2 regions of the Streptomyces sp. NPDC008137 genome follow, and region 2 is predicted to be linked to the other one. Evidence: riboswitches for the same ligand, from Rfam matches in the RefSeq annotation. Region 2 holds a riboswitch; the other holds the start of a gene.
The links. Region 2 has a riboswitch for thiamine pyrophosphate ahead of thiC (phosphomethylpyrimidine synthase ThiC). Riboswitches for the same ligand answer to the same signal wherever they lie in the genome.
Positions count from the first base shown of each region.

Region 1: another riboswitch for thiamine pyrophosphate. It lies ahead of ACFZBT_RS14555 (thiamine ABC transporter substrate-binding protein); the one in region 2 lies ahead of thiC (phosphomethylpyrimidine synthase ThiC).

Region 1 covers NZ_JBIBHN010000007.1:226,075-233,177, forward strand. The annotation lists gene rlmN (23S rRNA (adenine(2503)-C(2))-methyltransferase RlmN) at 1-1,044, shown strand, start outside; TPP riboswitch at 1,069-1,175, shown strand; gene ACFZBT_RS14555 (thiamine ABC transporter substrate-binding protein) at 1,299-2,336, shown strand; gene ACFZBT_RS14560 (ABC transporter permease subunit) at 2,312-3,979, shown strand; gene ACFZBT_RS14565 (ATP-binding cassette domain-containing protein) at 3,979-4,998, shown strand; gene ACFZBT_RS14570 (maleylpyruvate isomerase family mycothiol-dependent enzyme) at 5,023-5,862, shown strand; gene ACFZBT_RS14575 (LAETG motif-containing sortase-dependent surface protein) at 5,923-6,621, opposite strand; gene ACFZBT_RS14580 (LOG family protein) at 6,768-7,103, opposite strand, start outside.
Region 2 covers NZ_JBIBHN010000009.1:224,790-231,892, forward strand. The annotation lists gene ACFZBT_RS17920 (metallophosphoesterase) at 191-1,282, shown strand; gene ACFZBT_RS17925 (hypothetical protein) at 1,466-2,332, shown strand; gene thiC (phosphomethylpyrimidine synthase ThiC) at 2,453-4,237, opposite strand; TPP riboswitch at 4,230-4,419, opposite strand; gene ACFZBT_RS17935 (YibE/F family protein) at 4,492-6,177, shown strand; gene ACFZBT_RS17940 (SsgA family sporulation/cell division regulator) at 6,280-6,714, opposite strand; gene ACFZBT_RS17945 (helix-turn-helix domain-containing protein) at 6,813-7,103, opposite strand, start outside.

The DNA.
Region 1 (7,103 bases), on a different contig from region 2:
CTCGCTGATCTCACTCCTGCCGAGCGCAAGGAGGCCGTCGCGGCTGTCGGGGAGAAGCCGTTTCGTGCCAAGCAGCTCTCGCAGCACTACTTCGCGCGGTACGCGCACGAGCCGGAGCAGTGGACCGACATTCCGGCCGGTGCCCGGGGGAAGCTGCGGGAGGCGTTGCTGCCCGAGCTGATGAGCGTAGTGCGGCATCTTTCGACCGACCAGGGCACTACGCGCAAGACGCTGTGGCGGCTGTTCGACGGGACGCTCGTGGAGTCCGTGCTGATGCGGTACCCGGACCGGGTGACCATGTGCATCAGCTCGCAGGCGGGGTGCGGGATGAACTGCCCGTTCTGCGCGACCGGGCAGGCGGGTCTGGACCGGAATCTGTCCACCGCCGAGATCGTGCACCAGATCGTCGACGGTATGCGGGCGCTCAGGGACGGGGAGGTTCCCGGTGGGCCCGCGCGGCTCAGCAACATCGTGTTCATGGGCATGGGTGAGCCGCTCGCCAACTACAACCGGGTCATCGGGTCCATCCGGCGGCTCACCGACCCCGAGCCCGACGGCGTGGGGCTCTCGCAGCGCGGGATCACCGTCTCGACGGTCGGTCTCGTGCCGGCGATCCACCGGTTCGCCGACGAGGGCTTCAAGTGCCGGCTGGCCATCTCGCTGCACGCTCCCGACGACGAGCTGCGCGACACCCTCGTCCCCGTGAACACGCGGTGGAAGGTGCGGGAGGTGCTGGACGCCGGGTTCGAGTACAGCGCCAAGTCCGGGCGGCGGCTGTCCATCGAGTACGCCCTGATCCGGGACATCAACGACCAGGCCTGGCGCGGTGACCGGCTCGGGCGGCTGCTCAAGGGCAAGCCGGTGCATGTGAATCTGATTCCGCTGAACCCGACGCCCGGGTCGAAGTGGACCGCCTCGCGGCCCGAGGACGAGAAGGCGTTCGTGGAGGCCATCGCGGCCCATGGTGTGCCGGTGACGGTCCGGGACACCCGTGGACAGGAGATCGACGGGGCGTGTGGTCAGCTCGCGGCCACCGAACGGTAGTCTGACCGTCGTACCAACACCTTCATATTCCGACAGGGGAGCGCCACAGCGCTGAGAGTGCGGCACACGGCCGCAGACCCTCCGAACCTGGCCCAGGTCATTCTGGGTAGGGAGATCGGTCATCACTCGAGCTGTTGCGCCCTGCCCGGGGCCACGGAAGTCCCGGGCGGGGCCGCGTCTTCTCCTGGTCATCCAGGAGGAATCCAGTGAGCAACAACAAGAAGCGGCTGACGGCCGTGGTCGTCGGGCTCGGGATGGTCAGCGGGCTGGCCGCGTGCGGGTCGTCCGGTGGCGGCCAGGGGTCCGGTGACGCCAAGACCGTGACCCTCGTCAGCCATGACTCGTGGGCCGCGTCCAAGGGGGTCATCGCCGCCTTCGAGAAGCAGTCCGGCTACAAGGTCAATGTCCTGGAGGACGGCGACGCCGGGCAGGCCGTGAACAAGGCGATCCTGACCAAGGACAACCCGCAGGGCGACGTCTTCTTCGGCGTCGACAACACCCTGCTCTCGCGAGCACTCGACAACGGGCTGTTCCAGCCGTACGAGGCGAAGGGCTCGGAGCAGATCAAGGCCGAGTACCGGGCCGACCAGGGCGAGCACCGGGTCACGCCCGTCGACACCGGCGACATCTGCGTCAACTACGACAAGAAGTACTTCGCCGATCACAAGCTGGAACCGCCGAAGAGCTTCGACGATCTCGTCAAGCCGCAGTACAAGAACCTGCTCGTGACCGAGAACGCCTCCGCCTCCTCGCCCGGCCTCGGGTTCCTGCTCGGCACCGCCGCGAAGTACGGCGACGACGGGTGGGAGGGGTACTGGAAGAAGCTCAAGGCCAATGGCGTGAAGGTCGTCGACGGCTGGGAGCAGGCCTACAACCAGGAGTTCTCCGGCTCGGCCGGCGGGAAGAAGGCCAAGGGCGATCGGCCGCTCGTCGTGTCGTACGCGTCCTCGCCGCCCGCTGAGGTTCTCTACGCCGAGCCCAAGCCGAGCAGCGCCCCGACCGGGGTCGCCGAGGGCACCTGCTTCCGGCAGGTCGAGTACGCCGGGCTGCTGAGCAACGCCAAGAACACCAAGGGCGGCAAGGCGCTGCTCGACTTCCTGGTCTCCGAGCGGTTCCAGGAGGACATGCCGCTCAACATGTTCGTGTACCCGGTGCGCGAGGGCGCCCAGGTACCGCCGGAGTTCGAGAAGTTCGGGCCGCAGGCGAAGGATCCCGAGACCCTGGACCCGGCGAAGATCGCCGAGAACCGTGATCAGTGGGTCAAGTCGTGGACCTCACTCGTACTCAAGTAGCCGGCCGGAAGCGGGGCGCGGCGGCGCGGTTCGGGCTCATCGCCCTGCCCGTCGCGTTCTTCGCCGCGTTCTTCGCCTACCCGGTCGCCGCGATCGTCGCGCGCGGCCTGAAGGTCGAGGGGGTCTGGGGGTTCGGGCGGATCGGGGAGGTGCTGGCGCAGTCCGACGTGCGGCACGTCCTGTGGTTCACCACCTGGCAGGCGTTCGTCTCCACCGCGCTCACCCTGCTGATCGCGCTCCCCGGCGCGTACGTCTTCGCGCGCTTCGACTTCCGGGGCAAGCAGGTGCTGCGGGCTGTCGTGACCGTCCCGTTCGTGCTGCCCACGGTCGTCGTCGGTACGGCGTTCCTGGCGCTGGTCGGGCGGGGCGGGCTGCTCGACGAGCTGTGGGGCGTACGGCTCGACACCACCGTGTGGGCGATCCTGCTCGCGCACGTCTTCTTCAACTACGCGGTCGTCGTACGGACCGTGGGCGGGCTCTGGGCGCAGCTGGATCCGCGGCAGGAGGAGGCCGCGCGGATGCTCGGGGCGTCCCGGCTGAAGGCCTGGCGGCAGGTGACCCTGCCGGCCCTCGCCCCGGCCGTGGCCGCCGCCGCGCTCATGGTCTTCCTGTTCACCTTCACCTCCTTCGGTGTCGTCCAGATCCTCGGCGGGCCCACCTTCTCCACCCTGGAAGTGGAGATCTACCGGCAGACCTCGGAGATCTTCGACCTGTCCACGGCGGCCGTGCTGACGCTGATCCAGTTCGTCGCCGTGGGCGCGATCCTCGCCCTGCACGCCTGGACCGTACGGCGGCGGGAGACCGCGCTGCGGCTGGTGGACGCGTCGGTGACCTCCCGCCGGCCGCGCGGCGCCGGGCAGTGGGCGCTGCTCGGCGGGGTGCTCGTGACCGTCGTCGTACTGCTTCTGCTGCCGCTCGCCGTGCTCGTGCAGCGGTCGCTGGACGCGCCCGGGTTCGGCTACTACCGGGCGCTGACCAGGGCCGACGGCGGGGTGTTCCTGGTGCCGCCGATCGAGGCGATCGGCAACTCCCTGGAGTACGCCGTCGCCGCCACCGTGATCGCCGTGGTGATCGGCGGTCTCGCCGCCGTCGCGCTCACCCGCCGGGACGCCGGGCGGTTCGTGCGCGGCTTCGACGCGTTGCTGATGCTGCCGCTCGGGGTGTCCGCCGTGACCGTCGGCTTCGGGTTCCTGATCGCCCTCGACGAGCCGCCGCTGGACCTGAGGTCCTCATGGATCCTGGTGCCGCTCGCGCAGGCGCTGGTCGGGGTGCCGTTCGTCGTGCGGACCATGCTGCCGGTGCTGCGGGCGGTGGACGTGCGGCTGCGGGAGGCGGCCTCGGTGCTGGGGGCCTCGCCCTGGCGGGTGTGGCGGGAGGTGGACCTGCCGATGGTGCGGCGGGCGCTGCTGATCGCGGCCGGGTTCGCTTTCGCGGTGTCGCTCGGGGAGTTCGGGGCGACCGTGTTCATCGCGCGGCCCGACAACCCGACGCTGCCGGTGGCCGTGGCGCGGCTGCTGGGTCGGCCCGGGGACCTCAACTATGGCCAGGCGATGGCCCTTTCGACGATTCTGATGGTGGTGTGCGCCGTGGCCCTGCTGGTGCTGGAGAGGCTCAGGACCGCCGACCGGACAGGGGAGTTCTGATGCTGCTGGCGCTGGAGGGCGCGACGGTCCGTTTCGGCGGGCGGGCCGTGCTGGACGCTGTCGATCTGGAGGTGGCCGAGCACGAGATCGTGTGTGTGCTCGGGCCCAGCGGCAGCGGCAAGTCGACGCTGCTGCGGGCCGTGGCCGGACTGCAGCCGCTCGACTCCGGGCGGGTGGCGCTCGACGGGCGCGACCAGGCGGGCGTGCCCGCGCACCGGCGCGGGGTCGGGCTGATGTTCCAGGACCACCAGTTGTTCCCGCAGCGGGACGTGGGCGGCAACGTCGCCTTCGGGCTGCGGATGCACGGGGCGTCGAAGTGGCAACAGGCAGAGCGGGTGCGGGAGTTGCTGGACCTCGTCGGCCTGCCGGGCGCGGACCGCCGGGCCGTCGCCGCGCTGTCCGGCGGGGAGCAGCAGCGGGTGGCGCTGGCCCGGGCCCTGGCGCCGAGCCCCAGGCTGCTGATGCTGGACGAGCCGCTGGGGCAGCTCGACCGGTCGCTGAGGGAGCGGCTGGTCGCGGAACTGCGCGAGTTGTTCGGCCGGTTGGGCACGACCGTGCTCGCCGTGACGCACGACCAGGGGGAGGCCTTCGCGCTGGCCGACCGGGTCGTGGTGATGCGGGACGGGCGGATCGCCCAGTCCGGTACGCCGCTCGAGGTGTGGCAACGGCCGGCTGACGCGTTCGTGGCCCGCTTCCTCGGTTTCGAGAACGTGGTCGAGGCGACGGTGGGTGCGGAGGCCGCTGACACGCCGTGGGGCAAGGTGCCGGTGCCGGAGGGCGCACCGCAGGGCACGCGGACCCTCTTGGTGCGGCCCGCCGGCGTACGCCTGGTGCCCGCCGGTGAGGGTCTGCGCTGCACGGTGACCGCCCGTACCTTCAAGGGCACCCATGTCGCCGTCCGGCTCCAGCCCGAGGCTGCCCCGCGCCTGGAGGCGGCCTGCGCGCTGCGGGCGGCGCCCGCGGTCGGGGACGAGGTCGGAGTGGAGTTCGACGCGGCGGAAATCGCCGTGCTCGACTGATCGCCGGCCGCTTACGGTGCGGGCATGACACTCCTCGCGCACGAGCGTTACTGCGCCGAAATCGCCCACCAGGTCGGCCTGTTGAGGTCGGTGGTGACCTCCGGGGCCGACCTGTCCGCCACCGTGCCGACCTGCCCGGACTGGTCGCTGGAGGAGCTGGTCCGGCACACTGGCGGCGCTCTGCGCTGGGTGGAGCTCATGGTGCGGACCCGGGCCCGGGAGGAGGTGCCCGAGGAGGAGGTGCCGGGTGGCGAGGGGCCCGAGGCCCGGGGGGACGCCGCCGCGCTGGACGCGTGGCTGGGGGAGGCGGGCGAGCAGGTCGTCGCCGCGCTGCGGGAGGCCGGGCCGGACGCGAAGGTGTGGGGCTGGGCGGGGATCCACAACGCCGGGTTCTGGGCCCGCCGGATGACGCACGAGGTCACCGTGCACCGCGCGGACGCCACCCTCGCCGCCGGACTGCCCTACGAGGTCGCGCCCGACATCGCCGCCGACGCGATCGACGAGTGGCTGCGGATCGTGGAATACGTCCAGCGGACGGACCCCGACGACGAGGCGGCGAGGGAACTGCGCGGTCCGGGCCGCAGCATCCACCTGCACGCCACGGACACCGGGCCGGAGGTGAACGCCGAGCGAGGCGAGATGAGGGTCCCCCCGCCCGAAGGGTGGGGGAGGCTGATCGTGCTCACCGAGGACGGTGTCACCTGGCGCCGGGGCCACGAGAAGGCCACGGTCGCCCTGCGCGGGCCGCTGACCTCCGTCCTGCTCGCGTTCTACCGGCGGTTGCCGCTGGACGCTCCGGAGCTGGAGGTGCTGGGGGAGCGGCAGTTGCTGGAGTTCTGGCTGGAGCGGGCGACGTTCGGGTGAGACGCCCACGGCCCGCCCCGGGGGTCACGGGACGGGCCACTTCACGGTGTCGCGCGGGTGTCAGCTGTCGCTGTTCGCCCCACGACGGCGCATGCCGAAGAACACCGCGCCACCACCCACGACGACCAGGACCGCCGCGATCCCGGCGATGATGCCGGTGTTGGAGTTGGCGCCGGTCTCGGCGAGGTTGGAGTCACCGGCCGGGCCGGGCGCGTTGCCCGCCGGCGTGGTGCTCTCGCTCTCCGACGGCGTCGGAGCCGGGGTGTCGGTCTCCTCGGCCGGCTTCGAGGGGGAGGCCGACGGGGTGGAGGGGGTCGGCGTGGCCGGGGGAGTCGAAGCCGGGGGCTCCTCCTCCTTCTTGCAGGCCGTGGCCGGGGTGACGAGGTTCGGCTTGATGTCCTCGTCGACGTACGGAGCGGCCTTCACGTGGATGCGGTACTCGGCGTTCGGCTTCCAGTTCTCGGTGAAGGTGATGGTGGTGCCTTCGCGCGAGCCCTTGACCACCTGCTCGCCGACCTTCTTGGCGTCGGCGCCGTTGTTCTGCAGGTACACGGAGACCGTCGCCGCGATGCCGGCGGGGTCCACGTCGGTGACGGTGATGACGCCCTTGTCGCCGTCACACTCCGCCTCGGCGGAGAACTCGTTGATGTTGCAGGCGAGCGCGTTGCCGGAGGCACCGAGCGCGAGCGCGGCCGACGCCGAGACGACACCGAGGATGCGCACGGCACGTGCGCGGCGGGATACGGACAGAACTGCCACGTTTGTCCTTTACAGGATGCGTAATGCGGGGGGCTGAGGCAGTGGTGACTGGGCATCAGCACTACCGGGAGACTCACAGGTTTATAAGCGCCGCATAAGTAGTGTCAACGCATATGCTGCTTGCAAGCACTTGCTTTGCCTGCTTATTAACCGCCGAGACGTTTCAACGCCTCCGGCGCCTCCTCGATCCGCTCGACCAGCGCGATCCGCGCCTCCATCGAACGCCCCCTGGCCAGCGACTGGAGCAGCGGCCACGTCGGCAGCCTCTCCGTCCAGTGCGCGCGGTTCACGAGCACCATGGGCGTCGGCTCGCCGCGCGACTCGTAGTAGTTCGGCGTCGCGTTGTCGAAGATCTCCTGGACGGTGCCGGCGGCGCCCGGCAGGAACACCACGCCCGCGGTCGACCGGGCCAGCAGGCCGTCCTCGCGGGTGGCGTTGGCGAAGTACTTGGCGATGTGCGAGGCGAACGCGTTCGGGGGCTC
Region 2 (7,103 bases):
GGAAAGCGAGGACGGTCACACGGTGGTCAAAGCCCGGCCCAATCGGGGCGAAAGCCGCGGTGAACTGGACTCTTGCTCTGATTCACCACCCCTGGGTCATCACATGGCGCGATCCGCATTCCTATGATGGGCCCACGACACCGGCGGGCCGCTACGACCAGGCAGTCCGATGCGGTGCAGATGCGGCTGGATGGTGGAGGGGTCGATGACTCAGGGGGCCGGTCAGGGACCCGAGGTGGAGCGCACGGCGACGTTGCGCGACTTCCGGGTGCCCGCGTACGTCCACGAGGCCGGTCCGTACGTCCAGAGCACGAGCCCCGGCGAGGTCGCTCCGCCGCCCGAGGAGACCTATCCCGAGGGATACACGCCGACCCAGCGCGACCTTCCCGTGGTCAACCGGGGTGACACTGTCCAGGTGACCGTCGACCCCGAAACCGCCGCGGCCCCGCCCCCGAACACCGGACAGGGCCCGCTGTACGTCGTGGGCGACGTCCACGGCTATCTCGACCAGCTGGTGGCCGCTCTGCAGGAGAAAGGCCTCCTCGACGCCGAAGGCAACTGGTGCGCGGGCACCGCCCGGCTGTGGTTCCTCGGCGACTTCACCGACCGCGGCCCGGACGGCATCGGCGTCATCGACCTGGTGATGCGGCTGTCCGCCGAGGCGGCCGCGGCCGGCGGCTACTGCAAGGCGCTCATGGGCAACCACGAGCTGCTGCTGCTCGGCGCCAAGCGGTTCGGCGACACCCCCGTCAACTCCGGCGCGGGCACCGCCACCTTCCAGGCGGCCTGGCTGCTCAACGGCGGCCAGAAGACCGACATGGACCGCCTCCAGGACCACCACCTGCAGTGGATGTCCCGTCTCGACGCCGTGGAGGAGGTCGACGGCCATCTGCTCGTCCACTCCGACACCACCGCCTACCTCGACTACGGCCGCTCCATCGAAGAGGTCAACGACACCGTCCGCGAGACGATCACGCGCAACGACGCGGACGAGGTCTGGGACCTGTTCCGCAAGTTCACCAAGCGGTTCTCCTTCCGCGACGAGGGCGGCGCGGACGCCGTGCGCTCCCTGCTCGATACGTACGGGGGCACCCGCATCGTTCACGGGCACAGCCCGATTCCGTATCTGCTGGGCGAGGTCGGCTCCGAAGAGGACGAGGACAGCGGCGACCCGGTGATCGAGGGACCGCACGTCTACGCCGACGGACTCGCCATCGCGATGGACGGCGGCGTGACCATGGCCGGAAAACTGCTGGTCCAGCAACTGCCCCTGGCTACGTGAACGTTCACCGGGCAGGCGTTTCCCGTCACAGGACCGGACGGCTGAAGGGCCAATTTCGGTAAACCCCCTGTCACCGCCCACCTCCACGGCTCTACCATCGGCTTATCCGTAGCAGGCTCCCCTCCGTTTCTGCCCGACGGCTCGTCAGCATGCCGAGCCCCAAGCCCTACGGAGCATCGGGGGATGCACATGAACAGCGTTCCGCAGCACCTGCTGAGCGAGGACCGCCAGGAATACGAGCGGATCCTCGATGAGGTGCTGCGCTCCGCCCCACACCGTCCGGAACTGAGCGCCGTCGGACAGCGGCTGAACTCGGAACAACTGCGCACCATGGCGCTGAACGCCACCGCGCTCATCACGGCAGCCGCGTCGACCGAATACCAGCACTACGTCAAGGTCCGTGAGGAACTGCGCCAGCCGGCGTCGTCCGGCACACCGGCCGCGCGCGAGACCGGCTCCTCCGAACCGGGCACGGGCCCGGCGGGGCTGGCCGCCGCCATGGGCGAGGTCGCCGAGACCGCCGGCGCGGGCGCCGTGGCCATCGTCGCCGTCCTCGCACCCGTCCTGGCCGGGACCGCCGCCGCGATCTTCCTGCTCGTCGGCTACATCCTGCAGATGCTCGATCCCGAGCAGGCGTTCGCCCGGACCATGCTCACCACGGGCTGGGTGTTCGGCGCCGTGACCGCGGTCGCGATCCTCGTCGCCGCGGTGGGACTGCTGCTCACCGCCCTGCGCAACAAGCCGACGGCCGAAGGCGGTCCGTACGACGAACTGCACAAGGAGGTGGCCCTGGCCAGGGAGGCCTGGCACGAGGCCCTGCTGGAGCGCGGCATCCTGCCCTTCCTGCGAGAGGCACTCGTCAGCCCGGACGCGGCGGCCGCGCTGCACCACACCTCCTCGTCCGCGCCGATCAGCCGCATCCCGCACCTCGGCTACGACCGCCCGGGTTTCACCAGCCCGGACGAAGGCCACCGCGGCTCGCGGCCGAGCTACAGCAGCCCGGACTACACCAGCCCCGACTATGGAGGACCGGAGCACCAGCCGGAGTAGCGCTGGTTCCGTTCCGTTCCGATCCGCAGGCCAAGGGGCCAGAGCCAGGGACCAGATGTCCCCAGCCCTCGGCCCCAGTGGCCTGTGTGCGGTCGGCCTCGCGGCCTGCGCACGGCCGGATCAGTCCGCGATCGGCAGGTACACCCGGTTCCCGCTAGCCGCGAACTCCTTCGACTTCTGGGCCATGCCCTCCTCGATCTCGGTCCGGGTGCCGCCGTGTTCACGGCGGATGTCCTGCGAGATTTTCATGCTGCAGAACTTGGGGCCGCACATCGAGCAGAAGTGAGCCGTCTTGGCGGGCTCAGCCGGCAGGGTCTCGTCGTGGAACTCCCGTGCCGTGTCCGGGTCGAGGGCCAGGTTGAACTGGTCCTCCCACCGGAACTCGAAGCGGGCGTCGGACAGCGCGTCGTCCCACTCCTGGGCACCGGGGTGTCCCTTGGCTACGTCGGCCGCGTGCGCGGCGATCTTGTAGGTGATGACGCCGGTCTTGACGTCGTCACGGTTCGGCAGGCCCAAGTGCTCCTTGGGTGTGACGTAACACAGCATCGCCGTGCCCCACCAGGCGATCATCGCGGCACCGATGCCGGAGGTGATGTGGTCGTACGCCGGGGCGACGTCCGTGGTCAGCGGGCCGAGCGTATAGAACGGAGCTTCATCGCAGATCTCCTGCTGAAGGTCGATGTTCTCCTTGATCTTGTGCATCGGGACATGGCCCGGGCCTTCGATCATGGTCTGTACGTTGAAACGCTTGGCGATCCGGTTGAGTTCCCCGAGAGTTCGCAGTTCCGCGAACTGGGCCTCGTCGTTGGCGTCCGCGATCGAGCCGGGGCGCAGGCCGTCGCCGAGCGAGTAGGTGACGTCGTACGCGGCGAGGATCTCGCAGAGTTCCTCGAAGTGCTCGTACAGGAACGACTCCCGGTGGTGCGCGAGGCACCAGGCGGCCATGATCGAGCCGCCGCGGGAGACGATGCCCGTCTTGCGGTTGGCCGTCAGCGGCACATAGGCCAGGCGCACGCCCGCGTGGACCGTCATGTAGTCCACGCCCTGCTCGGCCTGTTCGATGACCGTGTCCTTGTAGACCTCCCAGGTCAGGTCCTCAGCCCGGCCGTCGACCTTCTCCAGGGCCTGGTAGAGCGGCACGGTGCCGATGGGGACGGGGGAGTTGCGCAGCACCCACTCACGCGTGGTGTGGATGTTGCGGCCGGTGGAGAGGTCCATGACCGTGTCGGCGCCCCAGCGGGTCGCCCAGGTCATCTTCTCGACCTCCTCCTCGATGGAGGACGTCACCGCGGAGTTGCCGATGTTGGCGTTGACCTTCACCAGGAACCTCTTGCCGATGATCATCGGCTCGATCTCCGGGTGGTTGACGTTGGCCGGCAGCACGGCCCGGCCCGCGGCGATCTCGTCGCGGACCACCTCGGGCGAGACGTTCTCCCGGATGGCCACGTACTCCATCTCGGGTGTGATCTCGCCGCGGCGGGCGTACGCGAGCTGCGTGACCGCCTGGCCGTCCCGGCTGCGACGCGGCTGGCGCGGGCGGCCGGGGAAGACGGCGTCGAGGTTGCGGAGGCCGCCGCGGGGCGAGGTGTGCTTGATGCCGTCGTCCTCGGGGCGGACGGGGCGGCCCGCGTACTCCTCGGTGTCACCGCGGGAGATGATCCAGTTCTCCCGCAGCGGCGGCAGGCCCCTGCGGACGTCGGTGTCGACGAGTGGATCGGTGTAGGGGCCCGACGTGTCGTACAGCGTGACGGCCTGGCCGTTGGTGAGATGCACCTGACGAACCGGCACGCGCAGGTCGGGGCGAGTGCCCTCGACGTACGCCTTGTGCCAGCCGATGGACTTCCCGGCCTCCTCGGACTGTGCGTCCTGAACGGAGGCAGGCGTGCGTGCGTCCTTGTCGGTCATGAGACCTACTCCCTACGCCGGCATTACCCGGTAACAGGTTCGGCGGTCGACGCAGCGGCTTCCGTCTGCCGACGTTCCGTGTGAAACATCACTCGACTTCGGTGATGTTTCATGTGAAACATCGCTGGGACGGAGGTCAGCGCCCTCTCAGCCCGGTGCTCCGAGCTCCCGCGTGTACAAAAGGTGGCTCCACGCTAGCGGCAATTCTGGCGCGGTGAACAGAGGGCCCCCCTTGTTCTTGCGATGATCGGTCGGTGACCACGACGCAGCGTCCCCCTTACCCACCGCCCGAGCCGCCCCGCGGATCCGGTGCCGGAAGCGGCAACGGCCGGGGAGACGGCCACGACTTCGTCCCCGGGGCCGGGTATGGGCCTGGGGCGGGTTTCGGGTCCGGGGCCGGGCCCGGGGACGGTGGTGAGCGTGTTTCCGGCTCGGCCGGGGGGTTCGGGCCGGGCAACGGCCAGGGTGGCGGTTCAGCCGGTGGGCATGGATTCCCTCCCGGCGACGGTCACGGCCCGGGTTCCGGAGGCGGGCACGGGCACGGTTCCGGGACCGGCGGGGGCGACGGCCACGGGCACGGGCACGGATCCGGGACCGGCGGGGGCGACGGCCACGGACACGGCCCCGGTTCCGCGCCAGGTGGCGGACACGGGCACTCGCACAGCCACGGTCCGGCAGCGCCCGTCTCCATGCATCTGCGCAAGATCATCGCGGCGATCCTGATCCCGTTCGGCGCGGCCGTGCTGGTCGGTCTCGTTGTGCTGTGGCCGGGCGGCGCCCCGTCGCACGAGCGCACCGGCGTCGGCTTCGACCGGCAGACCGAGCAGGCCTCCGTCACCAAGGTCGTGGAGATCAGCTGCAAGGAGGCCGGCGCTTCCGGAGTCCCGCCGACCGGCGACACCTCCACCGCCGAGGGCTCCTCCGCGGTGCAGCAGGAGAAGGGCACCTGCAAGCGGGCGACGATCCGGGTCGACAGCGGCAAGGACAAGGGCCGCACCTTCACCGAGATCATCCAGCCGGACCAGTCCCGCCAGTTGCATGAGGGCCAGAAGGTCGTGGTCGCCTACGAGCCCTCCGCACCGAAGGACCTGCAGTACTCGGTCACCGACGTCAATCGCCGTCTGCCCCTGGCCGTGCTGGCCGGCATCTTCGCGGTCGCCGTCGTGGTCGTCGGGCGGCTGCGGGGGGTCATGGCCCTCATCGCACTGGCCATGAGCTTCCTGGTACTGAACTTCTTCATCCTGCCCGCGATCCTGCAGGGATCGAACCCGCTGGTCGTGGCGGTGGTGGGCGCGAGCGCCATCATGCTCATCGCCCTGTACATGTGTCACGGCCTGTCCGCACGGACCTCCGTGGCGGTGCTCGGCACCCTCATCTCCCTGCTGCTGATCGGCGTCCTCGGCTCGGTGTTCATCGACTGGGCGGCGCTCACCGGCAACACAGACGACAACACGGGCCTGATCCACGGCCTCTATCCGACGATCGACATGAGCGGTCTGCTGCTCGCCGGCATCATCATCGGTTCCCTCGGTGTGCTCGACGACGTGACGGTCACACAGACCTCGGCGGTCTGGGAGCTGCACGAGGCCAATCCGTCGATGGGCTGGCGCGGGCTCTACCGCGCGGGCATCCGGATCGGCCGTGATCACATCGCCTCGGTCGTCAACACGCTCGTCCTCGCCTACGCGGGTGCCGCCCTGCCGCTGCTGTTGCTGTTCTCCATCGCCCAGAGCGGTGTCGGGACGGTCGCCAACAGCGAGCTGGTCGCGGAGGAGATCGTGCGCACGCTGGTCGGTTCGATCGGCCTGGTCGCCTCGGTGCCGGTCACCACTGCTCTGGCCGCACTCATGGTCTCGGCCGACCGCCCCGGGGAGGAGCGCGCCGTAGAAGCCTCGGCCGTCCCGGTACGCGGGGGGCGGGGCCGGCGCCGTAAGCGCTGACGTCTCTGAGCCAGACGTCCCTGCGCCACAACGCCGAAGCGTTCCCGCAGGGTCGGCGGCGTCCGGTGAAGCGTTACTCCACGATGCCGCGCGACGGCTGTCTCACCCAGCGCCCTGTTCCGCCAGGATGCGGTCCAGTGCCTCGTCGAGGTGGGCGTCGAAGTCGGCGAGTGAGCCTTCCTGGCCCAGCGGCACCAGCTTGTCGGTGCGGTCGAGGAAGGCGACGAGCGGTGCCGTGGAGGACCGGAACAACGCCTGGTCGCTGCCCACCTGAAGTCGGATCAGCACCTCGCCCAGCGTGTCCGGTTCGACCGGAGTGACCCGCACATCGCCCTCGCCGCATGGCCGGCCGACGCCGTCGATCAGCAGCTCCCGGCCGAAAGCCCATGTCACCGGTGCGTCACCGGGCAGGTGGAACGTCAGCCGGACGGCATAGGGATCACTGGTCTCATAGCGCAGCTCCACCGGAATGCGGAAGGAGAGCTCCTCGGACACGAGGAAGCTCATCATGACCTCTGCTTGTACGGACTCGCGCATCGCTAACCCCGTCATTCGCCGTGACTGGCCGGGAACGAACCTCTGACACTTGGTGGAATCTTGCTGAACGTACACAGCAGATCACAAGGAGTGAGTTTTCACATACTGATAGAGAGCGCCAGCGACCCGAGTCGCCGCCCGATCTCGCTCTGCAACTGCCGGGCCGCGGGCAGCAGCCGGTCCTCCTGGTGGGCGGGCAGGGAGATGGCCATCGTCGCGGCCGTTGTGCCCAGAGTGAGCGGGATCGCCGCGCAGACCGCGCCCAGGGCGTACTCCTGACGCTCGGTCACGGGTTCCATTCGCCGCATCCGCTCAAGGCGCCGGAGCAGGCTGTGGTCGTCCCGCACCGTGTACGGCGTGAGGGGCTGCACCGGGTAGCGGTCGAGGTG